2 regions of the Pseudoxanthomonas sp. genome follow, and region 1 is predicted to be linked to the other one. Evidence: predicted binding sites of a transcription regulator. Region 1 holds the regulator's gene; the other holds the start of a gene.
What was found. The regulator HrcA, encoded in region 1, represses chaperone genes, less so after heat shock. The targets are predictions, from matches to a motif close to TTNGCACTCNNNNNNNNNGAGTGCNAA.
Positions count from the first base shown of each region.

Region 2: rpoH (RNA polymerase sigma factor RpoH) is a predicted target of HrcA. The motif match lies at 8,836-8,862, and genes of this name have one in related genera.

Region 1 is NZ_CP114978.1:499,683-511,992, forward strand. It holds gene bamE (outer membrane protein assembly factor BamE) at 1-218, opposite strand, end outside; gene fur (ferric iron uptake transcriptional regulator) at 335-739, shown strand; gene recN (DNA repair protein RecN) at 794-2,461, opposite strand; gene hrcA (heat-inducible transcriptional repressor HrcA) at 2,553-3,623, shown strand; gene grpE (nucleotide exchange factor GrpE) at 3,668-4,189, shown strand; gene dnaK (molecular chaperone DnaK) at 4,345-6,264, shown strand; gene dnaJ (molecular chaperone DnaJ) at 6,410-7,549, shown strand; gene O8I58_RS02395 (DUF3857 domain-containing transglutaminase family protein) at 7,732-9,591, shown strand; partial or broken gene O8I58_RS02400 (prephenate dehydrogenase) at 9,680-10,786, shown strand; gene O8I58_RS02405 (GNAT family N-acetyltransferase) at 10,958-11,275, shown strand; gene O8I58_RS02410 (aminotransferase-like domain-containing protein) at 11,557-12,310, shown strand, end outside.
Region 2 is NZ_CP114978.1:1,986,579-1,998,888, forward strand. It holds gene O8I58_RS08560 (FecCD family ABC transporter permease) at 1-615, opposite strand, end outside; gene O8I58_RS08565 (FecCD family ABC transporter permease) at 663-1,679, opposite strand; gene fepB (Fe2+-enterobactin ABC transporter substrate-binding protein) at 1,728-2,717, opposite strand; gene O8I58_RS08575 (YncE family protein) at 2,827-4,227, opposite strand; gene O8I58_RS08580 (alpha/beta hydrolase) at 4,377-5,378, opposite strand; gene O8I58_RS08585 (TonB-dependent siderophore receptor) at 5,396-7,651, opposite strand; gene rpoH (RNA polymerase sigma factor RpoH) at 7,944-8,825, opposite strand; partial or broken gene gndA (NADP-dependent phosphogluconate dehydrogenase) at 9,174-10,584, shown strand; gene O8I58_RS08605 (endonuclease/exonuclease/phosphatase family protein) at 10,788-11,660, shown strand; gene pip (prolyl aminopeptidase) at 11,665-12,310, opposite strand, start outside.

The sequences.
Region 1 (12,310 bases):
CGTTCGGTGGCGGTGTAATCCCAGCGCTGCGCATGGAACGGATCGGCGACGGACGGCGTGCCCAGCAGTGCCAGTACCTGCTGCTTGCTCTGGCCAACGACCAACTGGTCCACGTCCGCCTTGTCCACCAGGTTGCCCTGATAGATAGGCTGCTTGTAGATGATGCCGCAGCCGGAAGTGGCGAGGCCGATGGCGGCGATCAACAGGTAATTGCGCATGGAGAAGGGCGTCTGCGATAGGGCGGGAACGAGCTTTGCGATGATACACTGCGCCCATCGCCGCGACCCAATCGCGAGGCAGCTGGCGCTAAACCGCCAATGAATGGGAGCCCCCGATGGAATCGCAGGATCTACGCAAGGTTGGCCTGAAGGTCACCCACCCGCGCCTTCGCATCCTGGCACTGCTGGAAGAAGCCAAGCCGCGCCACATGACCGCTGAAGACATCTACCGCTCCCTGATGGGCGTGGGTGATGAAATCGGCCTGGCCACGGTGTACCGCGTGCTGACCCAGTTCGAGGCCGCCGGCCTGGTGCTGAAGCACAACTTCGAAGGTGGCCAGGCCGTTTACGAACTGGACCGTGGCGAACACCACGACCACATGGTCGACATCGAGTCCGGCAAGGTCATCGAGTTTTCCAGTGACGAGATCGAAGCGCTGCAGGAGAAGATCGCCGCCGAACACGGTTACGAGATCGAGGAGCACTCGCTGGTGCTGTACGTGCGCAAGAAGCGCAAGTAAGTCCAGTTCAGTGCCTGCATTGGAAGGCCGGGGCAACCCGGCCTTTTGCTTGGGTCAGGCGACCGATTCCAGCAGCTTGCCAGCTGCGGCACGGGCCTCGGCGCTGATTTCCACGCCGCCCAGCATGCGTGCCAGTTCTTCCTGGCGGGCCTTGGCATCGAGTGATTCGACCGACGACTGGGTCATGCCTTCGACCGGCGCCTTGCTGACGCGGTAATGGGCGTGGCCCTGTGCGGCGACCTGTGGCTGGTGGGTCACGCACAGCACCTGGCGCTCGCGACCCAGGTCGCGCAGCTTCTTGCCGACGATATCGGCGACCGCACCACCGATGCCCGAGTCGACTTCGTCGAAGATCATGGTCGGCACCGCGTCCGAGCCCAGCGCGGCCACTTCGATGGCCAGCGAGATACGCGACAGCTCGCCGCCCGAGGCGACCTTGCGCAGCGGGCGCGGCGGCTGGCCGGCATTGGCGGCGACCAGGAGTTCGACGCGTTCGGCGCCCTGCGGATCGGGCCGGTCGGCGTCGTTGGATTCGAGCTGGACCTCCAGCTTGCCGCCACCCATGCCGAGTTCGCCGATCAGCGCACTGGTCTTCTTGGCCAGGCTGGTGGCGGCCTTGGTGCGGATCTTGGTCAGCGCGGCGGCGGCAGTGCGCCAGGCCTGGCGGGCGGTTTCGAGTTCGGTGTTGAGGCCGGCCAGGCGTTCGCCAGCGCCGCGCAGGCCTTCCAGTTCGGCCTCGATCCGATCCGCGACTTCGCCAAGCTGCTCGGGTGTGACCCGGTGTTTGCGGGCCAGGTCGTGCAGACGGGTCAGGCGGCGCTCGGCGCGTTCGAACTGGTCCGGGTCCACGTCCAGCTCATCGCGGATCTGACTGAGCAGGCCCAGCGCTTCGTCCATCTGGATCTGGGCGCTTTCCAGCATGCTGTCCACTTCGCCCAGACGCGGCTCGTGGTTGACCACGCGGGCCAGTTCGCCACGGGTCTGCAGCAGCAGGCGGCCCGCCGAAGGGCCGTCCTCACCGGACAGTCGGGCCAGCCCGTCGTCGCAGGCTTGGATCAGGGTGGAGGCATGGGCCTGGCGACGGTGCGCCGCGACCAGGTCCTGGATCGCGACCGGCGACAGGTCTTCGCGGCGCAGCTCGTCCAGTTGGTGCTGCAGGTAATTCAGGCGGTCGGAGACATCGCCGGCCGCGGTCAGGCGTTCGCGCTCGGCCAGCAGCGTGTTCCAGGCGCTGGCGGCTTTCTGCACCGCGACCAGTTGCGCCTGCGAGCCGGCAAAAGCGTCCAGCAGCGCCAGCTGGCTGCCCTTGGACAGCAGTGCCTGGTGCTCGTGCTGGCCGTGGATTTCCACCAGCAGCCCGGCCAGTTCACTCAGCTGGGACAGGGTCACGCTGCGGCCGTTGATCCAACTGCGTGAACCACCATCGGCGCGCAGCACGCGGCGTAGCTGGCACTGGCCGGACTCATCCAGCGCATGCTCGGCCAGCCAGGTCAGGGCAGGGGCTTTGGGCGGAAGGTCGAATTCGGCCGACAGCTCGGCGCGCTGGGCGCCGTGGCGGACCACGCCGGCATCGGCGCGCAGGCCGGACAGAAAGCCCAGCGCGTCGACCAGCAGTGACTTGCCGGCGCCGGTCTCACCGGAGATCACGGTCATGCCAGGGCCGAATTCCATGTCCGTGGCGCGAACCACGGCGAAGTCTTTGATGGTGAGGTGTCGGAGCATAGTCGGGCGGCATTGTAGGGCCAGTCGGCGCACAGGCTGAGACTGGCAGCGACAGGTTGCAAAGGTGGCGCCCGGCCGCTATCTATCGACCATGAATTCCCGAAGTCCCGACCTGGATGCGCGCTCGCGGCAGTTGCTGCGGACCCTGATCGGCCGCTACATCCACGACGGCGAACCGGTCGGGTCGCGCACCCTGGCCCAGCACGCGGGCCTGGATGTGAGCGCGGCGACCATCCGCAACATCCTCGCCGACCTGGAGGATGCCGGGCTGCTGACCTCGCCGCACACCTCGGCCGGGCGCATCCCGACCGCGCAGGGCTACCGGGTGTTCGTGGATAGCCTGGTCCAGATGCAGCCGCTGGCCGAGCGCGAAGTCGCCCGCCTGCGTGCCGAGCTCCCGGCGGGCACCGGCACCCAGGCGCTGCTGGGCAATGCTTCGGAGTTGCTGTCGGCGATGACCCATTTCGTTGGCGTGGTCGGCGCGCCCAGGCGCGAGCAGTTCGCCTTCCGCCATATCGATTTCGTGCCGCTGGACGGGCGCCGGGTGCTGGCGATCCTGGTCTTCGCCGACAACGATGTGCAGAACCGGGTGATCGAGCCGCGGCGCTTCTACGACCCGTCCGAGCTGGAGCGGGTGGCCAACTATCTGAATGCGCATTTCGCCGGCCGGCCCATCGCCGAGATCCGGGCCACGCTGCTGCGCGAACTGCGCGCGGCCCGCTCGGAGATGGAGGGTCTGCTGGCCCACACCGTCGAGCTGGCCGAACACGCCCTGACCCCGTCGGACGACGACATGGTGCTGGCCGGCCAGACCCGCTTGATGGGCGTGCAGGATCTCTCCGACCTGGATAGGTTGCGCGACCTGTTCGAGACCTTCGCCCGCAAGCGCGAGATCCTGCAGCTGCTCGAACGCACCATCAGTGCGCCGGGCGTGCGCATCTTCATTGGCGAAGAAACCGGCCTGGCGCCCATGGACGGCGTGTCACTGGTGGCCGCGCCGTACCGGGCCAGCGGCCAGGTGTTGGGGGTGCTGGGGGTGATCGGGCCGACCCGGATGGCCTACCAGCAGGTGATCCCGCTGGTCCAGGCGGCTGCCGATGCGCTCGGTGCGGCAATGCTGCGTCCCGGGGATGACTTGAATCCGTCCGCGCCGACCCAATAAGTGGGGCTTGCGGCGGATTGGTCCCGCCATGATGGAACTCCTCGATGACTTCAAACGAACACCAGGCCAGCGTTGACGCGGCCGCCGACGCTCCGCAGGACGCCGAAACGCTGCTGCTGGCGCAGATCGAAACCCTGCGCAACGAGCTCGACCAGCTGCGCGCCTCGGTCCTGCTGGACCGGGCCGACCTTGAGAACCAGCGCAAGCGCGTGGCCCGCGACGTGGACAACGCCCGCAAGTTCGCCAACGAGAAGCTGCTGGGCCAGCTGATGCCGGTTTTCGATAGCCTGGATGCGGGCCTGACCGCCGCCGGTGCAGAACCCAGCCCGCTGCGCGAAGGCCTGGAGCTCACCCAGAAGCAGCTGCTGAAGGTGGCTGACGACAACGGCCTGACCGTGCTCGACCCGACCGGACAGCCGTTCAACCCGGACCACCACCAGGCGATCAGCCAGGCGCCGGCCCACGAGGCGGCCCCGGGCAGCGTGCTGCAGGTGTTCCAGAAGGGCTATCTGCTCAACGACCGCCTGCTGCGCCCGGCGCTGGTGGTGGTCGCGGCGCACGACTGATCCATCGTCTGCGTCCCGCCGGCGGGTAACCGGCCGGAATTTTGTGTTCCACGGGCGCTTGAAGCCCGTCATCACATCCCTATATCAGGTTCATCGACCGGGCCGAGTGCCTGGTCCCGACCCGACAAACTTTCGCTTTTTACGGAGCTAGCACCATGGGCAAGATCATCGGCATCGACCTCGGCACGACCAACTCGTGCGTGGCCATCATGGACGGCGGCAAAGCCCGCGTCATCGAGAACTCGGAGGGTGACCGCACCACGCCTTCCATCGTCGCCTACACCAAGGACGGCGAAGTACTGGTCGGCGCCTCGGCCAAGCGCCAGGCCGTCACCAACCCCAAGAACACCTTCTACGCGGTGAAGCGCCTGATCGGCCGCAAGTTCACCGACGCCGAAGTGAAGAAGGACCTGGACCTGGTGCCGTACGGCATCCTGGCCCACGACAACGGCGATGCCTGGGTGTCCAGCAGCGACGGCAAGAAGATGGCGCCGCAGGAAATCTCCGCGCGCGTGCTGGAAAAGATGAAGAAGACCGCCGAAGCCTACCTGGGCGAGACGGTCACCGAAGCGGTCATCACCGTGCCGGCCTACTTCAATGACAGCCAGCGCCAGGCGACCAAGGACGCCGGCCGCATCGCCGGCCTGGACGTCAAGCGCATCATCAACGAGCCGACCGCCGCGGCCCTGGCCTATGGCCTGGACAAGGGTGACAAGCAGGACCGCAAGATCGTGGTGTACGACCTGGGCGGCGGCACCTTCGACGTGTCGATCATCGAGATCGCCAACGTCGACGGCGAGAAGCAGTTCGAAGTGCTGGCCACCAACGGCGACACCTTCCTGGGTGGCGAAGACTTCGACGCCCGCGTCATTGACTACCTGGTGGAAGAGTTCAACAAGGACCAGGGCATCGATCTGCGCAAGGATCCGTTGGCCCTGCAGCGCCTGAAGGACGCCGCGGAGCGCGCCAAGATCGAGCTGTCCTCCAGCCAGCAGACCGAAGTGAACCTGCCGTACGTCACCGCCGACGCGTCGGGCCCGAAGCACCTGAACATCAAGCTGACCCGCGCCAAGCTGGAGTCGCTGGTCGAAGACCTGATCAAGAAGTCGATCGAGCCGTGCCGCACCGCGCTCAATGACGCCGGCCTGCGTGCCAGCGACATCGGCGAGGTGATCCTGGTCGGCGGCCAGACCCGCATGCCCAAGGTGCAGGCGGCGGTGACCGAGTTCTTCGGCAAGGAGCCGCGCAAGGACGTGAACCCCGACGAGGCCGTGGCGCTGGGCGCCGCGATCCAGGGCGGCGTGCTGGGCGGCGACGTCAAGGACGTGCTGCTGCTGGACGTCACCCCGCTGTCGCTGGGCATCGAGACCCTGGGCGGCGTGTTCACCAAGATCATCGAGAAGAACACCACCATCCCGACCAAGGCCTCGCAGACCTTCTCCACCGCGGAGGACAACCAGTCGGCCGTGACCGTGCACGTGCTGCAGGGTGAGCGCGAGCAGGCCCGCTTCAACAAGTCGCTGGCCCGCTTCGACCTGTCGGGTATCGACGCCGCGCCGCGCGGCATGCCGCAGGTGGAAGTGTCCTTCGACATCGACGCCAACGGCATCCTGCACGTGTCGGCCAAGGACAAGAAGACCAACAAGGAACAGAAGGTCGAGATCAAGGCCGGTTCGGGCCTGTCGGACGACGAGATCGCCCGGATGGTCGCCGATGCCGAAGCGCACCGTGACGAAGACAAGAAGTTCCAGGAACTGGTCGTGGCCCGTAACCAGGCCGATGGCCTGATCCACGCCACCCGCACCGCGATCACCGAGCACGGCGCCAAGGTTGGCGGCGATGTGATCGGCAAGGTCGAGGCCGCGCTGGCCGATCTGGAAACGGCAATGAAGGGCGACGACAAGGCGCAGATCGAAGCCAAGTCCAAGACCCTGGAAGAAGCTGGCCAGTCGCTGTACGCCGCTGCTTCGGCTGGCGAGCAGGGTGCGCCGGAAGGTGGCGCCGGGCAGGCCAACCGCGCCGCCGACGACGTGGTGGACGCCGAGTTCACCGAGGTCAAGGACGACAAGAAGTAAGCGTCTGTCCACGATCGGCAACAGCTGACGAAGGAGCGGGGCCACGGCTTCGCTCCTTCGGCTTTTCCAGCGTCGCAGGCGCGCCCGGAAGCTGGGCGTGCGGCGAGGCAGGCTTTACCCATTCAACGCAGGCTTCCATCCGGCAATGAGCAAACGCGACTATTACGAGGTCCTGGGCGTCGCCCGCACCGCCACCGACGACGAGCTGAAAAAGGCTTACCGTCGTTGCGCGATGAAGTTCCACCCTGACCGCAACCCCGGCGATGCAACGGCCGAGGCATCGTTCAAGGAGTGCAAGGAGGCCTACGAGGTCCTGTCCGATGGCGGCAAGCGCCGCATCTACGACCAGCATGGCCACGCCGCGTTCGAACACGGCATGGGCGGTGGTGGCGGTGGTGGTGCCGGGTTCGGCGGCGCCGACATGGGCGACATCTTTGGCGACATCTTCGGCAACATCTTTGGCGGTGGCGCCGGTGGTGGTCGTGCCGCGCGTCGCGGGGCCGACATCGGCTACGTGATGGAGCTGGACCTGGAAGACGCGGTCGCGGGTACCGAGAAGCGCATCGAGATTCCCACGATGTCCGCCTGCGAGCCCTGCCACGGCAGCGGCTCGGAAGACGGCAAGACCGAAACCTGCACCACCTGCGCCGGCCGCGGCCAGGTCCGCATGCAGCGCGGGATCTTCACCATGCAGCAGGCCTGCCCGCATTGTGAGGGTCGCGGCCAGGTGATCCGCAATCCCTGCAAGACCTGCCACGGTGCCGGTCGGATCGAGGAAGAGCGCGTGCTGTCGGTGAAGATCCCGGCCGGCGTGGACAGCGGTGACCGTATCCGCCTGTCGGGCGAGGGCGAAGCCGGCCCGGCCGGCACGCCGGCGGGCGATCTGTACGTGGAGGTGCGCGTGCGTGAGCACGACATCTTCCAGCGCGATGGCGACGACCTGCACTGCGACGTGCCGATCCGCATTTCGCAGGCCGCGCTGGGCGACACCGTGCGCGTACCCACGCTGGGTGGCGAGGCCGAGATCCGCGTCCCGGCCGAAACCCAGACCGGCAAGCTGTTCCGCCTGCGCGGCAAGGGTGTCAAGTCGGTGCGCAGCCGCTCCACCGGCGACTTGTTCTGCAAGGTCGTGGTGGAAACCCCGGTCAACCTGACCGCCGAACAGCGCGAGCTGCTGCAGAAGTTCGAGACCACCTTCGTGGGTGAAGACGCGCGCAAGCACTCACCCAAGTCGGCCACGTTCCTGGACGGGGTCAAGGGTTTCTGGGACCGGATGACGTCCTGACCTGCCTGGCCTCTGGCGGATGACGATGAAGCGACCTGGTGACAGGTCGCTTTTTTCGTTGTGGCCGGCGTGATCAGGCGTTGCATCGGTTCCGCTGGAAGTTCGTCGGCCGCCTTGGCATGCTGCCTCACCGCCCGGACCGGGCGGCCATGGATGCCAAGGGGCAGGGAATGTTCAAAGGAATGCATCGATGCCTGACGGTGATGGCGCTGGCCTGGCTCGCGCCGGCACATGCTAAGGAACAGCCGCTGCAGGTCGAGCACGAACGCGTCAATTACCTCGTGCAGGCCGACGGCACCTTCGTGATCGAGCGCGAGGTTGCGGTCAAGGTGCTGCTGGAGAGTGGACTGGAGGCGGCGCGCGATGCATCGGTGGACTACAGCACCAGCATCCAGACCGCCAAGGTGACTGCCGCCTACACCTTGAAGGCTGACGGTCGGCGCATCGATGCGCCGCCGGGAAATTTCCAGGTCAACGCCAGCGCCGGCCGCGATGGCGATTCGCCGTTCTATTCCGACCAGACGGTGCTCTCGGTGGTATTTCCCAGCCTGGCCGTCGGAGATACCACGGTCTTCGCCTATCGGGTGGAGGCACTCAAGCCGATGTTTCCGGGGCAGTTCTCGATCATCAACAGCTACAACCCGGCCACCTACTACGGCCAGGTCGAGGTGAATTTCGACCTGCCTGCGTCCATGTCAGTGCAGCATCAGGCCTGGCAGATGCTGCAGGATGACGAGCAGACCCACGGCGACCGTCGTCAGCTCCGTTGGCGCTGGAAGAACACCGCGCCGGTCGACCCGGAAGCACTGCGCGACAGCACCTTCGATGTCGAGCGCTATCCAGGTTATGCGGTATCGACGTTCGCCAACTACGCCCAGATCGCGCAGGCCTATGGCGCGGAGGCTTCGCCCAAAGCGATTCCCGACGCCAAGGTGCGAGCGTTGGCACGACAGACCGTCGGCAAGGAGAAGGATCCGCGCCAGCGCGCTCGGCTGCTGTATGAGTGGGTCTCGCGCAACATTTCCTATGCCGGTAACTGCATCGGGCTGGGGGCGGTAGTGCCACGTGACCTGGACGTGATGCTGGAGAACCACATGGGCGACTGCAAGGATCATGCGACCCTGCTGCAGGCCCTGCTGAAAGCCGAGGGCATCGACAGCACCCAGGCGCTGGTCAACGCCGGTAGCGCCTACCGCCTGCCGTCCGTGCCGGTGGCTTCGGTCGTCAACCACGTCATCAATTACATTCCGGCGTTCGATCTCTACCTGGATTCCACCGCCGGCAACGTGCCCTTCGGGACATTGCCATCGGCGGTGGCCGGCAAGCCTGTGTTGCTGGTGGAGGGGCATGATGACAGTCGGCGCACGCCTGTCACGGCAGCCAGCGGGAACTGGCAACGCACCCGGACCGTGGCCGATATCGCGCTGGATGGCTCGGTGCACACGCGCATGCGGGTTGAGCTGGGAGGCGCCATGGCGTCCGGATTACGGGAACAGTTCCGCCAGCTGCAGCCCGAGGACGTGGACAAGCTGGTCAGCACCTTCTTCCGTGGCATGGGCCTGAGTGCGACGGGGAAGGTCCGCTATGAGGATCCGCAGGCGTTGTCGGACAGCTTCTGGGTCGAAGCCGATTTCGATGTGCAGTCGCTGCTGACGGTACCGGGTGGCATGACGCTGTCGCCGTGGTTCATGGCGACGACACCCATCTCGCAAATAGTGCGCAGCCAGGCCGGCATGGCCGAAGTGCCGGAGGGCGAAAGCAGCTGCGGTGGCCTGCGGGCCGAGGAGGATTACATCTTCCGCCTTGCGGCAGGACTGCATGCCGCCGCCCTGCCGCCGGCGCTGCTGGTGGAGGAGGGCAACCTGACCTACCGCGCCGAGGTCCTGCAGCAGGGACGCGAGGTGACGTTGCGACGTGTTTTCGACGACCGCACGCCTGGCCCGACCTGTTCGGCGGACTACAACCAGGCGCTTGCCGCGGTGCTGCGTCGTATCGTCCCGAATGTGAAGGCGCAGGTGGTGCTGCTCCCGGACGTGCAGTGACCAACTGACGGGATCGCAGCCGCTGCCGGCCCGGGTCGGCTGCAGCCAAGGCATAGAATGACGCCCGGTTTCCCCGGGCGTCTTTCTTTTGCACACATCGTCTCCTGTCATCGGCATCGTCGGTAGCGCTGGCGCGTATGGGCGCTGGCTCGCGAGGTTCTTGCAACAGCACCTTGGCCTGCGGGTGATCGGCCACGATCCGGCCGATCCGGACTCGCACCCGCCTGAAGCCTTGATCGACCAGGCGCAGGTGCTGATCTTCAGTGCGCCGATCCGCATGACTGCCGGCCTGATCCGCGATTACGCACGCCTGGCCGCTGGTCGCGAGCGCGGCCAGCTGTGGATGGACTTGACCTCGATCAAGACCGGGCCGGTCGCGGCGATGCTGGAATCGCAGGCCGAAGTCGTGGGCCTGCACCCGATGTCCGCGCCGCCCAAGACACCGACCCTCAAGGGCCGGCCGATGGTGGTCTGCGAGGCGCGACTCGATGCCTGGCGCCCATGGCTGCAGACCTTGCTGGATGCGCTGGAAGCCCAGTGCGTGCGGACCACGCCGCAGCACCATGACCAGGTGATGGCGCTGGTGCAGGCGTTGGTCCACGCCGGGCACCTGGCCCAGGCCGGCGTGTTGCGCCGCTATGCGGGGCAGGTGGGTTCGCTGGCGGAGTTGTTCCCGTACCGCTCGGCCTCGTTCGAAATGGACGGCGCGATGATCTCGCGCATCCTCTCGCTCAATCCGGCGATCTACGAGGACATCCAGTTCGGCAACCCGCATGTCCCGGGCGTGCTGGACGCGCTCGTGGAAGAGTTGTCCGGCCTGCGTGACCAGGTGGGCGCAGGCGATGAGGCGGCGCGCGCTGCGTTCCGCCAGCACATGCTGGCCGACAACAAGGCGGCGGTCGGTGCCGAGGCATTGGCCGACGGCAATTACCGCTTCGAACGCATCGGCTACCTGCTCGCCGACCTGGCTGAACCGTGCAGCCTGTCGGTGCACCTGCCGCTGGACCAGCCCGGCTCGCTGCGCGCGATGCTGCATGTGTTCGAACGACACGGGGTGAGCATTGCCTCGCTGCATTCGCTGCGCAACCCGGCCGGCGAAGTGCATTTCCGCCTCGGCTTCGATAGCGGTACCGATCTGGTTGCACTGGCTGCGGCCGCCGACGAGGTGGACGCCAGCGGTATCGGCAGGGTGCTGGATCGCAACGTGTTTGCCGCCAAGGTCGAAACGCCATCGGCAAGGATCGGGATTGCCGACCTGCAGCGCCGGCCGGCGACCGAGGCCGACATCGAAGGCTTGCTCGCCTTGCGCGAAGCCACGATGCGCGAGCACATGCTCAACTCGGGCGTTGATGCGTCGGCCGAAAGCATGCGCAGACGCCTGCTCAAGGGCTACGAACATGCCAGGGTGCTGCTGCACCAGGGCCGCATTGCCGGCCTGCTGAAGCTGGATCGCAGCGGCGCGGACTACGTGGTCATGCAGATCCAGGTGGCGCCCGAACTGCAGGGGCATGGGCTGGGCAAGACGCTGCTGCTGGAGTACATCGAAGAGGCGCGCAGTGTCGGCAAGGACGTGACCCTGCACGTACTCAAGGCCAATCCGGCGCGCGGGCTGTACGAGCGGCTGGGCTTCGTGGTGGAGGGTGAGGACGCTGAAGAGTTCCACATGCGGCTGTCGATGCATTGAGTCGCGTGGCCAACTTCATCCACAGAAGCTGTGGATGAAGTTCCGCACAAACCTGTGGACAACTTTTGCAGGCCGCGCGGGGCAAGGATCTCCACCGGTTTGATCAAATTTTCGCCAACAAGGGCGATTGGCCGGCTTGTCGTCGAAGTGCCAGCACGCCGGTGGCGCGACGTGGTTGAAAACGCCCGAGGCCGATGCTGGGAGGGTCGCTGCTTTTCCGCACAACTCGGGCTGCGGATTCGTGCAGGCGCTTCCTGCAGGCTGCGCGGTATCCTTGGCCGATGAATACCCAGATCACCCTGTCCCAGCGCGCCCTGGCCCTGACCAGTTCGGCGATCCGCGAAATCCTCAAAGTGACCGAGCGCCCGGAGGTGATTTCCTTCGCCGGCGGCCTGCCGTCCGGCTCGACGTTCCCGGTCGAGCGCATGCGTGAGGCCACGCTCAAGGTCCTGGCCGATGCGCCGCAGGCCGCGCTGCAGTACGGACCGACCGAAGGCTATCTGCCGCTACGCGAGTGGGTGGCCGCGCGGCTGGCCCGCAATGGCGCGCCGGTGAGTGCGGCCAATGTACTGATCGTCACCGGCTCGCAGCAGGGCCTGGACCTGCTGGGCAAGACCCTGATCGACGAGGGCAGCAAGGTGCTGGTGGAAACGCCGAGCTACCTGGGTGCGTTGCAGTCGTTCTCGCTGTTCCGCCCGCAGTTCACGAGCATGCCGTCGGACGACGAGGGTATCGACACCGATGCGCTGACCCCGGAGCTGCTGGACGGCGCGCGCTTCATGTACTGCCTGCCGAATTTCCAGAATCCCACCGGCAAGCGCATGCCGCTGGAGCGTCGCAAGGCACTGGTGGCCAAGGCGCTGGCTGCCGGCGTGCCGGTGGTCGAAGACGATCCGTACGGCGAACTGAGCTATGGCGGCGAACTGCTGCCCAGCCTGCTGTCGCTCAATCCCGAAGGCGGCATCTACATGGGCTCGTTCTCCAAGATCCTGGCGCCGGGCCTGCGCCTGGGTTATGTGGTCGCGCCCGAGCCGC
Region 2 (12,310 bases), 1.5 Mb from region 1:
CAGCAGCACGACCACGCCCAGCAGCACCGGCACGGCGTGATCCCAGGTGCGCGCATCCAGCGACCCGGCGCGCCACAGGTTGGCCATCACCGCGGTATCCAAGTCGCCCTTGACCAGCATCAGCCCGTTGAGCGCGTCCAGGATCGCACCGATGCCCACGCCGACCAGCACCAGGCGATAACCGCCGCTGACACCGGCACGCAGGGACAGCAGGTACACCAGCACCGCGGTCGCGCAGCCGCCCAGCACCGCGGCCAGTGCGACCTGCAGAGCGCCACCGCCGAACAGCACGATCTGCGCGATCGCACCGGTCGCCGCGCCCACGGTGAAGCCGATCACGTCCGGCGAACCCAGCGCATTGCGCGAGACCGACTGGAAGATCGCACCGGAGATGCCCAGCGCCGCCCCCGCGAACAGCGCGGTCAGCGCGCGCGGCAGGCGGATGTCCAGTACGACGCGCGCGACGATCCCACCATCGCCATGGCCGAGCAGCACCTGGAACACCTCCGCCGGCGACAGCGCCATGCGCCCGACCAGCAACTCGCAGATCGCCAGCAGCACCGCCAGCCCGCACAGCGCCGCCGCTACGTACACGCCACGCAGATGGACGCGCATTGAGACACCGGCCAGGCGCCACACGCGCTGCGCAGCAGGTCCAGTGTTCACAGGTGCGCGCTCCGGCGCTGGCGCGCCAGCGCAACGAAGCACGGCCCGCCGATCAAGGCCGCCATGATCCCCACCCCGATCTCGCTGGGCCAGGCGATGACCCGGCCGAGGATGTCGGCCGCAAGCAGCAGCAGCGCAGCGACCAGCATCGAGGCCGGGATCAGCACCCGATGCGCCGGCCCGACGATCCTGCGTGCCACGTGCGGCGCGGTCAGCCCGACGAAGGCCAGCGGCCCCGCCGCGGCGGTGGCCGCGCCCGCCAGCACGACCACCGCCAGCATCGCCAGGCCCCACGTCCGCAGCGGATGGGCGCCCAGGGCGTGACCCAGGTCTTCGCCCAGGACTACCGCATCGAGCGAACGGGCCAGCGCCAGCGCCAGCGCGCTGCCGATCAGCGTCGCCACCGCGACCGGCCACAGCACGCCCACACCGCGGCCCTGCAGCGAGCCGACCGACCAGTGCCGGAACTGGTCGTACACCGCGTCGTCACTGTTGAGCAGGATCACCTGCGTCAGCGCCTGCAACACCACCGTCAATGCAACGCCTGCCAGCACCAGGCGTACCGGGTCGATTCCGCGCCGCGCACCGCCCAGCAGATACACGCCCGCACCGGCCAGCGCCGCGCCGCCCATGCCACACCACAGGTAGCCGGTGACATCGGTGATGCCAAACCCCGCCACCGCCACGGTGATCGCCGTGGCCGCGCCGGCATTGATGCCAAGCAGCCCGGGATCGGCCAGCGGATTGCGCGTCAGCGCCTGCATCACCGCACCGGCTGCGCCCAGCGCGCAACCGACCACCACCGCGATCAGCGTGCGTGGAATGCGCAGCAGCCTCACCAGCAGGTGGTCGCTGTTGTTCGGATCGAAGGCGTGCACCGCCTGCCAGGTCGTGGTCAGCGAGAGCGTGCGCGTGCCCACGCAGCCACTGACCACCATCAGCGCCAGCAGCACGCCAACACCGGCCCACAAACCGAGGCGACGCAGGCGTGCGGAGGACAGCCAACCTTTCAAGACAGGCAACGCGTGATCAGCCGTGCGTGCATCGCATGATCAAAGGCCTCACTGGCCGAACTTGTGCACCAGATCGTCCACGATCTCGCTGGCGCTGTAGTAGTCGATGCGGAAGGAATTCTTGCCCAGCCCGTGGACCTGGTGCGCGCGCACCGACGGCAGCGTGGCCAGCACCGGATCGCTGGAGAATTTCTGCGTGCCGCTGTCGTCCACGCTCAGCAGGAAAGTGGTCTGTGCGGTCAGCTTGGAGAGATTTTCGTACGGCGCCCAGATGAAATCCTTGCGCTGGCCGGCGTTGGTCTGCCATGACGGATCAGGTTCTTCGATGTCGAAGCCCAGCGCGCCCAGCAGGCGGCCGTGCGCGCTTTCGCGCGTGGCGATGGGATTGCCCATGCCCGCGCCGTTGAAACTGATCAGGTTGGTCTTGCCGGCCGGCGCACGAATCTTTGCCCTGGCCTGCGCCACGTCCGCCTCGAAGGCTGCGATACGCGCCTCGGCCTGTGCCTCGTGCCCGGTGGCGCGGCCCAGCTTCAGGGCCAGGTCCTGCCAGGTCTGGTCGCCGTAATCGAGCACGATGGTCGGCGCGACCTTGCGCAGCTCGGCCAGCTGCGGCATCGCCGAATCATTGCCGCTCACCGCCACCACGATCAGGTCCGGCTTGACCGCATAGGCGGCTTCCAGATTGACGCCGCCGGCAGGCCAGACGTCCTCGACCTTGCGCGCCTGCGCGACCTGGGCCCACTGGGCGAAGAACTGGTGCTTGGCACTGGACGCACTGGCCACCACGGGCGCGTCGATCGCCAGCAGCGTGCCGGTGATCGCCACCGAGGTCGACAGGATGCGCACGGGCTGCGCGGGGATGTCGGTGGTGGTGCCATCGGCGTTGTTGAACGTGCGCCACACCGTGGCGGCCGGCTCGGTGACCGCGCCCGCCGTCTTGCCGGAAGGGCTGCCCCCGCCACAGGCCGCCAGCGAGACCGCCAGCAGCGCAGTGAACAGGCCGCTCCAGCCGCGTTTGAAACCCGATGCGACACGCATACCCGCAATTCCTTGTTGTTCGTCAAAACAATGCGACGGCCTGGACATGCCAGGCCGTCGCAAAGAGGGAAACGCTACACGGATTCCGCATCGCGCAGCGTCGAACCGCTTACCTGCGAGTCACGATGCGCGTGACCTGGTCGCCCTTGGGATCATCCTCGCCGCGCGACTTGTTGATCGCATACACCACGCCCTTGCCGTCGGCATGGACATGGTTGGGCAGCGTGCCGCCATCGAGGTTGGCCACGACCTTGCCGTCGCGATCGACCACGGCCAGCGTGCCCGAGGCGCGATTGCTGACATAGGCCAGGCCCGAGACCGGATCGACCGCCACGTTCAGCGGGCCCGCGCCGACCGGCACGTCGTGTTCGACCTTGCCCGTCGCCGGATCGACGATCAGCAGGTTGTCGCTGCCCTGCGCGACCACCAGCAGGCGCTTGGCGCCGGCGTCCCAGCCGACCCCGATTGCACTCGTCGCGTTGCCCAGTGCGATCACCTTGTCGACGGTGTCGGTCGCGGTATCGATCACCACCGCCTCGGGCGTGCCGATGCTGGCGGTGAACAGCTTGCCGCCTGCCGCGTCCAGCGCCAGGCTGGTGGGCGTGAACTTCTCGCCGCGCCGGGCACTGGCGATCTCGATGTCCTTGAGCTGCTCAAGCGTGTTGGTGTCGAACACCGCCACGTGGGTTTCGCCCGTGGCCGAGACATAGGCCTTGTGGCGCTGCGCATCGACGATGACATCGCGCGAATGCGGCACCGCTTCGGCCGGGAACTGCTTGACTAGCGACAGGTCGGACTGGCGGTACACCGCCACCGTGCCCTGGCGCGTGTTGGTCACCCACACATTGCCGTTGGCATCGTCCACGCCCACGCCATAGACCGCGTACAGGCTGGCCTCGCGGGCCGGCTGCCCTTCCGCCGCAGGTGGCGTCGGCGCCGCCTGCGGGGTGACCCGGGCGACGATCTTGAGCGTCTTGGGATCGACCTTGACCAGCTCGGACTGCTTGACCGGCGGGCGACCCACCGCCGAGGTCACGAACAGCGCGTTGCTCTTGGCGCTGTAGGCGGACTGGTACAGGCCGCGAGCCAGTGGCGCGCGCTGGAGCGACTGCTTCGGGGCGCTGGACAGCGCCAGCTTCGGCGACACCTTCAGCGAGAACACCTCGGCCGCGTCCGGCCCGGCCACGCGCACCAGCAGCGGATGCTGGCCCGGCACCGCATCGGCCGGCACCGGCAGCTGCGCGGTGAACTTGCCCTGCGCATCGGCCACGTACGGCTGCGCGTTGAGCACGGTGTCGCCGCGCGACAAGGTCACCTGCTGGCCGGGCTTGAAGCCCTCGCCGGCCAGTTCGACCGTTTCGCCGGCATAGGCCACCGGGCTCTTCAGGCTGAGCTTGCCGGCAAAGCTGGTATCAGGTGCGGTGAAGGCGCCCTGCTGGGCCAACGCCCACGGCGCGGCACCCAGTGCCAGGGCCAACAGCGAGACGCGTAGGACGCGGGAGGAACGCAAAACAAGGGAATGCGGGTACATGGACAAGCCTCTTGGTGGATCGACGCGCACGCGTCGTCGGGGTCATGCCTGGGAATGACGCGCCTGGGCTTTGGAGGGAACTCGCGAGCGCCGACCAACGGCGTCGCGCGATGTGGGGACAACAGGGCTCATGGCGCGATGCGGCCGCTGTGGTCGGCGATCCCGGCCACCGCATGCAGCGCATAGAGCAGCGAGGCCGGCAACGTCGGGCCGTGGCTCAGGCCTTCGAATTCGCGGTATTCGACCTGCAGGCCGGACACCTGCCGGAGTCGCTCGGACAGGTCGAACGCCGCACCCGGCGGCGCATCGGCCACGCGCATGAGGTGCGATGCCACGCGGGGATTGGCCATGTTGCGATTGCTGTTGTCCGGATGGCGCTCGGCGCCGCCCAGCATCAGCAGCACGCGCGCCGCGCGGCCTGCATTGCCTGCCACGAACTGCTGCTCCGGTGCGCCCAGCATCATCCCGTGGTCCCACCACAGCGACGGACTGGCCGGCGCGTAGGTCTGGAAGTTCGCCTGGCCGCTGTACAAGGCCTGCAGCACGAACAGGCCACCGAACGAATGCCCCCACAATGCCTGCCGTTGTGGATCGATGGGCGCGCGCCGGGCGACTTCCGGGCGGATCTGGTGTTCGATTGCCTGCAGGAAAGCCGCGGCACCGCCACCGACGCGCTCAAGCGCGTCGCCTTCGCCACGCGTCGTCGCCGAGGGCGTGTAGTCGCGCGTACGCGCCTCCGTATCGACGCGCTGCTGGTTGTCGTAGCCGACGAACACCAGCACCTGTGGCGTGGCGCTGGCCAGTTCGTCCAGCAGCGCATCGTCGAACACCTGCAGCGCCGCGTTGCCGTCGAGCATCCAGAACGCCGGGAAGCCGCCGGCTGGCGCCGGCCCTTCGGGAACGCCCAGGTTGATCCGCCAGGTGCGCGTGCCGTCCGGGCTGGACACGACAAACCGCTGGAACCGGTAATGGGCCGAGGTCCGTTCGGCCACGGTCTGGCCGATGTCCTGCTGGGCCCGGCCACGCTGCTGCGCGCCTGCCACCGGGATGGCCGCCATTACGGCCACGGCGAGCAGCGCGGGCGCCAGGGACCGTGGCAGGCGGCGGGGAGACGATGCAACGCGGGACATCAAACGCATCATCGTGCTCAGAAGCCGAACGTCAGGCTGGCCCAGTAGGCACGACCCGGCTCGTTGTAGGTGGCCGCACCCGCGCTGCTGGCGCGGCTGCCTTCGCGGAAGATCCGCTTGTCGGCCAGGTTGTTGACGCCGAAGCCGAAGCCGACCTTCTTGGTGATGCGGTAGCGCGCGCTGGCGCTGAACAGGTGATAGGCACCCAGGGTGTCGCAGGCCACCAGGCCATCGGCACCGCACACCGCTTCGTTGTTGCGGTCCAGCGAGGCCTGTTCCTGCTTGCCGTAGAAGGTCGCCATCAACGACAGCGAAAGTTTCTCGGTCGCGCGCCAGTCCAGCGTCGAATTGAGCGTGTACTCCGGGATCACCGACAGTGGCTGGCCGGTCGCCTTGTTCTTGTTGTCGATCATCCAGGTCACGTTGGTGTTCCAGCTCAATGTTTCACCTCGATCCCCCATCAGCGGGATCTTGACGTTGCCCTCCACGCCCTGGACCAGCGCCTTGGATGCGTTGATCCACTGGTAGACGTAACCGGTAGCGGAGGTTTCGTAATAATCACTGTAGCCGGCGACGATCTTGTTGTCGTAGTCGTTGTGGAAGTAGGTCACCGATGCCTGATAGCCGTTCTCCGGCAGCCACTCGATGCCGATTTCCTTGTTGATGCTGGTTTCCGGATCCAGGTCCGCATTGCCCTGGATGTAGCAACCGCCGCTGCCGGTGTAGTAGGCCGGGCAACCGTTGCCGCGGGTGTAGTACAGGTAGTTCGGGTTGGCCTGGTACAGGTTGGGTGCCTTGAACGCGCGCGCGATGCCACCCTTGATCAGCCACTCCGGGCTCAGCTTGTACTGCACGTTGAGGCTGGGGCTGAAGTTGTTGCCGAAATTGCTGTGGTGGTCGAAGCGCAGGCCCGGGGTCAGGGTCAGGCGTTCGGTCGCGTAGATGTTGTCTTCGATGAACACCGCGGTCACCTGCTCGTCGCTCTTGCCATCGCGGCTGGTGAGGTCGATGCCGTCCACGCCGGTGGCGGTCTGGGTCATCGAGTACGGATCATCCAGCTTGCTCTGGCGGTATTCGAAGCCAACCGTCCAGATGTTGTCCATGCCGCCGATCACCGAAGGAATGTTCACCTCGCCGTCGGCGCTGTAGTCCTTCAGGTTGGAATGGGTCCAGACCGGCGTGGTCGACAGCGAGCCTTCCGGGCCGCCGGCCAGGCCTTCGCTGATGCGGTCGTTGTCGGTGTCGCTGTAGGACAGGGTCAGGCGCGAGGTGCCGAAGTCCCAGTTGCCGCGATGGGTCACCGCCGCGGTGCGACGGATCATCACGTTGGTTTCGTCGCCGATCTTGCTGGTCACCGTCGTATTGGACGTATTGAGGTAGTCGCCGGCGAAGATGTTGCCCTGGCGGCTGAAGCCCGATTCGAACTCCAGCACCTGGTCGTCGCTCAGGTCCCAGCGCAGCAGGCCGTTGATGTCCTTTTTGCGCACGCCCTCGCGGCCAGCCGCCGCCACGCCGCTTGTCGAGTTGGCGCTGTTGATGTCGGCGTCGTCGGCATCGGTCTTGTTGAGGTTGCCATACAGGCGGAACGACAGGTCACGCGACAGTGGGCCGCTCAGGGTGAAGCCGGCGCGCTGGCTGCCGCCTTCATCGCTGTTCTCCGGCACCAGGCCGTACAGCGTCACGCTGCCGGTCAGGTCACCGGTCGGCTTCTTGGTGATGATGTTGACCACGCCGCCGGCAGCGCCCGAACCGTAACGCGCCGCGGCCGGGCCGCGCAGCACTTCGATGCGCTCCACCGCTTCGGCGGGCACCCAGTTGGTGTCGCCGCGGCTGTTGCGCTCGCCGGCCACGCCCATGCGCACCGAATCACGTGCGCTGACGCGGCGGCCGTCGACCAGGATCAAGGTGTTTTCCGGGCCCATACCGCGCAGGTCGATCTGGCGGTTGTTGCCATAGGCACCGGAGGAGCTGTTGCCGGTCAGGTTGACGCCCGGCATGGTCCGCAGCAGGTCGGACAGATCGTTGGCCGGCGGCCGGCGCTCGATGTCCTCCTGGGTGATGATCGAAGTGCCCAGCGCCTGCTTGGCGATCTGCTCGGCGGTGACGTGCAGGGTTTCCAGCGTCGACGCGGCGGTTTTCTCCGCGCGCGTCTCCTCTTCATCGTCGAATTCCTGCGCCTGCAGCGGTGCGGCGAAGGCCAGTGAGGTGAGAACCGCCAGGCTCAGCGGCTGGGAGACAGGCGAACGGAAGGCACGGCGTGCAGCACGGATCATGGGAACAGCCTCGTCAAGGAGAATGCCCTGGCGTACGGCTTGGGCGAATCGAAGGCGAAGCGGGACGGACGTCCATCGGCGATGCACAACCCGTGGGTCCACTTCGCAGGCCGCGCGCCGCAGGCGCGTGACCGGATTCGCAGAAGATTACCAAATGAGAATAATTCGCGAAAGCGGAATTACAGAATTGTCAGCCCATGGCCGCATGCCGCTGTCGTGCCACCAGCGATCCAACCCCAAAAGAAAACCCCGCCATCGCGGGGTTTCTCGATGAACAGCCTGTCGGTGACGCTTACGCGGCGAACAGCGCCTTCATCTTCTTCAGCGCGTTCGCCTCGATCTGGCGGATGCGCTCGGCCGACACACCGTACTCGTCGGCCAGTTCCTGCAGGGTGACCTTGTTGTCGGCGTCCAGCCAGCGACGGGCGACGATGTCACGCGAACGCTGGTCCAGGTTGGCCATGCCTTCGCGCAGCAGTTCCAGCTGGTTGTCCTCGCTGTCGGCACGCTCGTAGGCCTGCGAGGGATCTTCCTCGTTGGCACGCAGGTAGTGGGCCGGCGACGGCGGCGCCGAACGCTCTTCGTCCTCGTCCGCCGGGGCGTCGAAGCCGACGTCACGACCGGACAGGCGCGATTCCATCTCGACCACTTCGCGCTCGGAGACGTTGAGGTCCTTGGCCACGGCGCGCACTTCGGCCGCGTTCATCCAGCCCAGGCGGGTCTTGGACTTGCGCAGGTTGAAGAACAGCTTGCGCTGGGCCTTGGTCGTGGCGACCTTCACGATGCGCCAGTTCTTCAGGATGAACTCGTGCATCTCGGCACGGATCCAATGCACCGCGAAGGACACCAGGCGCACGCCCATATCCGGGTCGAAGCGCTTGACCGCCTTCATCAGGCCAATGTTGCCTTCCTGGACCAGGTCACCCAGCTGCAGGCCGTAGCCGCTGTAGCCGCGGGCCACGTGGACGACGAAACGCAGGTGCGAGTGCACCAGTTCGCGCGCGGCATCGAGGTCGTCCTCGTCGCGGAAGCGGTGTGCCAGGTCCTGCTCTTCATCCACGGTGAGCACCGGGATCTGGTGCACGGCGCCAATGTAGGCGTCCAGCGAGCCAAGCGGGCTGGGAATCGGGAGATTGTTGGCCACCATGGCGGTGGCTGCGGAGGTCTGGTTCATGGCAGCGATATTAGCAATGTGGGGGTTCGACTGCTAAGGCCTGGGATGGTTCCCATCGTTCCATTGATCGGACAATATCCAGGTGTTTTGTTGTATTGCATTCATTTCTGGAAATGGGCGCGCTCCGCGAAGCACTTCCCTTCCGATCAGTCACTTACCACATCGTCGGCGCGATCCAGCACGGCCTGTAGACGACATAGGTCCGCCCGGCGGCGGGTTCAAGGGCAGCCTGCACATGACGCACCGTGATACGCGCGGCCCTTGCCGCCAATCGAAGCGAGCAACGACCCGCGCGCATAAAATGGCGCGCTGCGCGGGGCATCCCGCGACCATTTCCAGGAGCACATCGTGAGCAAACAACCCATTGGCGTCGTCGGCATGGCCGTCATGGGCCGCAATCTGGCACTCAACATCGCCAGTCGCGGCCACAAGGTGTCCATCTTCAATCGCAGCCGCGAGAAGACCGACGAGGTCATGGCCGACAGTCCGGACGCAGGGCTGGTGCCCAGCTACACGCTGCAGGACTTCGTCGATTCGCTGGAAGTCCCGCGCCGGATCCTGCTGATGGTCAAGGCCGGTGCGGGCACCGATGCGGTGATCGAAGAACTCAAGCCACTGCTGTCCAAGGGCGATGTACTGATCGACGGCGGCAACACCTTTTTCCAGGACACGCGTCGCCGCAACAAGGAACTGGCCGATGCGGGCTTCCACTTCATCGGCACCGGCGTGTCCGGTGGCGAAGAGGGCGCGCTGAAAGGCCCGTCGATCATGCCGGGCGGCCCGAAGGACGCCTACGACCTGGTCGCACCGATCCTGACCGAGATCGCCGCCAGGGCGCCGGACGGCACGCCCTGCGTGACCTACATCGGCCCCGACGGCGCCGGCCACTACGTCAAGATGGTCCACAACGGCATCGAATACGGCGACATGCAGTTGATCGCCGAAAGTTACGCGGTGCTGAAAGACGTACTGGGCGTGTCCAACGCTGAACTGGCCGACATCTATACCCAGTGGAACGACGGCGAACTGGACAGCTACCTGATCGAGATCACCTCGAAGATCTTCCGCAAGCGCGACGACCAGGGTGATGCCGATCTGGTCGACGTGGTCCTGGACCGCGCCGCGCAGAAGGGCACCGGCAAGTGGACCAGCCAGAGCGCGCTGGACCTGGGCATCCCGCTGCACGCTGATCACCGAATCGGTGTTCGCGCGCATCGTGTCTTCGCTGAAGGAAGAGCGCGTGGCCGCCTCCACGGTACTGGCCGGACCCGCCGCGCCAACGTTCGACGGTGACAAGGCCGCCTTCATCGAGGCGGTGCGCAAGGCGCTGTACCTGAGCAAGATCGTGTCCTACGCGCAGGGCTTCGCACAGATGCGTGCGGCCTCGGACGAGTACCAGTGGGACCTGCACTACGGCGAGATCGCCCGGATCTTCCGCGCCGGCTGCATCATCCGTGCGCGCTTCCTGGAGAAGATCACCAACGCGTATGCGCAGGACGCCAAGCTGGCCAACCTGCTGCTGGACCCGTACTTCCAGAAGGTCGCCGCCGACTATCAGGGTGCGCTGCGCGAGGTCGTGTCCACCGCAGTGAAGCTGGGCATCCCGGTGCCGTGCTTCGCCTCGGCCATCGCCTACTACGACAGCTACCGCAGCGCGCGCCTGCCGGCCAACCTGATCCAGGCCCAGCGCGATTTCTTCGGTGCACACACGTTCGAACGCACTGATCGCCAAGGCAGTTTCCACGCCGACTGGAACTGACGATGGACACCGCGCCGGAATGACCACCGGCGCGGCTGGGGAGGCATGGCGGACACGGCGGTGCCGTCTTCCCCGGCACACGTTGCGTGATGTAAGCCTCAAATAACGTCGCGCCATCACGGTTCATCTGCGACCATCGCCGGGTTTTCAGGGCCCAGGATCAAGCGGACCATGTGCGCGTCCGCCCGCCCCCAGAAACCGCCATGTTCTTGTTCCGTGCCCCGCACCGCCGCTTCCGCCTGCTGCTCATCCTGATGGTGCTGCCCGTCGCAGCCGCGCTAGCCGACACCCCGACCCTGAAGGTCATGAGCTTCAATGTGCGCACGCCGGCCGATACCAACGACAACCGTTGGGAAAACCGCCGCGACCTGATGGCCCAGACCATCCGCACCCAGGACCCGGATGTCATCGGCACCCAGGAGCTGGTCAAGCAGCAGGCCGACGACCTGGTCGCACGCCTGCCGCAGTACGCCTGGTTCGGCGAAGGCCGCCGCGGTGGCGATGGCGACGAACACATGGGCGTGTTCTATCGGACCGACCGACTCAAGGTGCTGGAATCGGGCAATTTCTGGCTGTCCGACACCCCGGACGTGCCCGGCAGCATCACCTGGGGGAACCTGTATCCGCGACTGGTGACCTGGGCACGCTTCAGGCGCACCGCCGATGGCGCCACGTTCGTGCTGTACGACACCCATTTCCCGTATCGCGACCAGGACGACGCGGCGCGCCTGAAAAGCGCCCAGCTGATCATCAAGCGCATCGCCGGGCTGCCGAAGGACGAGCCGTTCGTGCTGACCGGCGACTTCAATACCACCGACCGCGATCCGGCCCACGCCGCGCTGACCGCCGTGTTGAAGGACGCCTGGCTGGCCGGTGCGCCGCGCAGCGGGCCGGAAGCGACCTTCCACGATTTCACCGGCACGCCGGACCGCCGCCTGGACTGGATCCTGTTCCGCGGCCTGGCCCTGCGCCGCGTGGACACGCTGACTGTCCACAACGGGCCGCGCTATCCGTCCGACCATTTCCCGGTGGTGGCGGTGTTCGACCTGCCCGCGCCGAAGACCGCCCCACACTGACGCGTCATCCTGGCCGGGCCAGCGTGTCGGCCAGTGCATCGGTTGCCCGGACCAGCGCATCGGTGATCGCCGGATCGAACGCACTGTGGCCGGCCAGCACCATCTCCAGCCTCGCCTCGGGCCAGGCCTGGGCAAGCTCGTACGCGGCCTTGGCCGGGCACAGCATGTCGTAGCGGCCCTGCACGATGGTGCCGGGCAGGTGGCGGATGCGGTCGATGTCGCGCAGCAGCTGGTTGGGCTGCAGGAACACGTCATGGCGGAAGTAATGCGCTTCGATCCGGGCCACCGCCAGCGTGGCCTGCACATCGTCTTCCGAAGGCGGCGGATTGGCGTCATGGACCAGGGTCGATGAACCGTCCTCCCACGCGGCCCAGGCCTCGGCTGCAGCCTGGCGCACGCCGGCATCCTCGTCGTCCAGGCGACGCCAGTAGGCTTCCACCATCTGCGCGCGTTCGGCTTCGGGGATATGCGCGACATAACGCGCCCAGCCTTCCGGGAACACCATCTGCGCGCCGCCATCGCATTCGTTGCACCAATGCAGCTCTTCGCGCCGGCCCAGGAAGATGCCGCGCAGCACCAGCCCCAGCACGCGGTCCGGATGCGCTTGCGCATAGGCCAGCGACAGGGTCGAGCCCCACGAGCCACCAAAC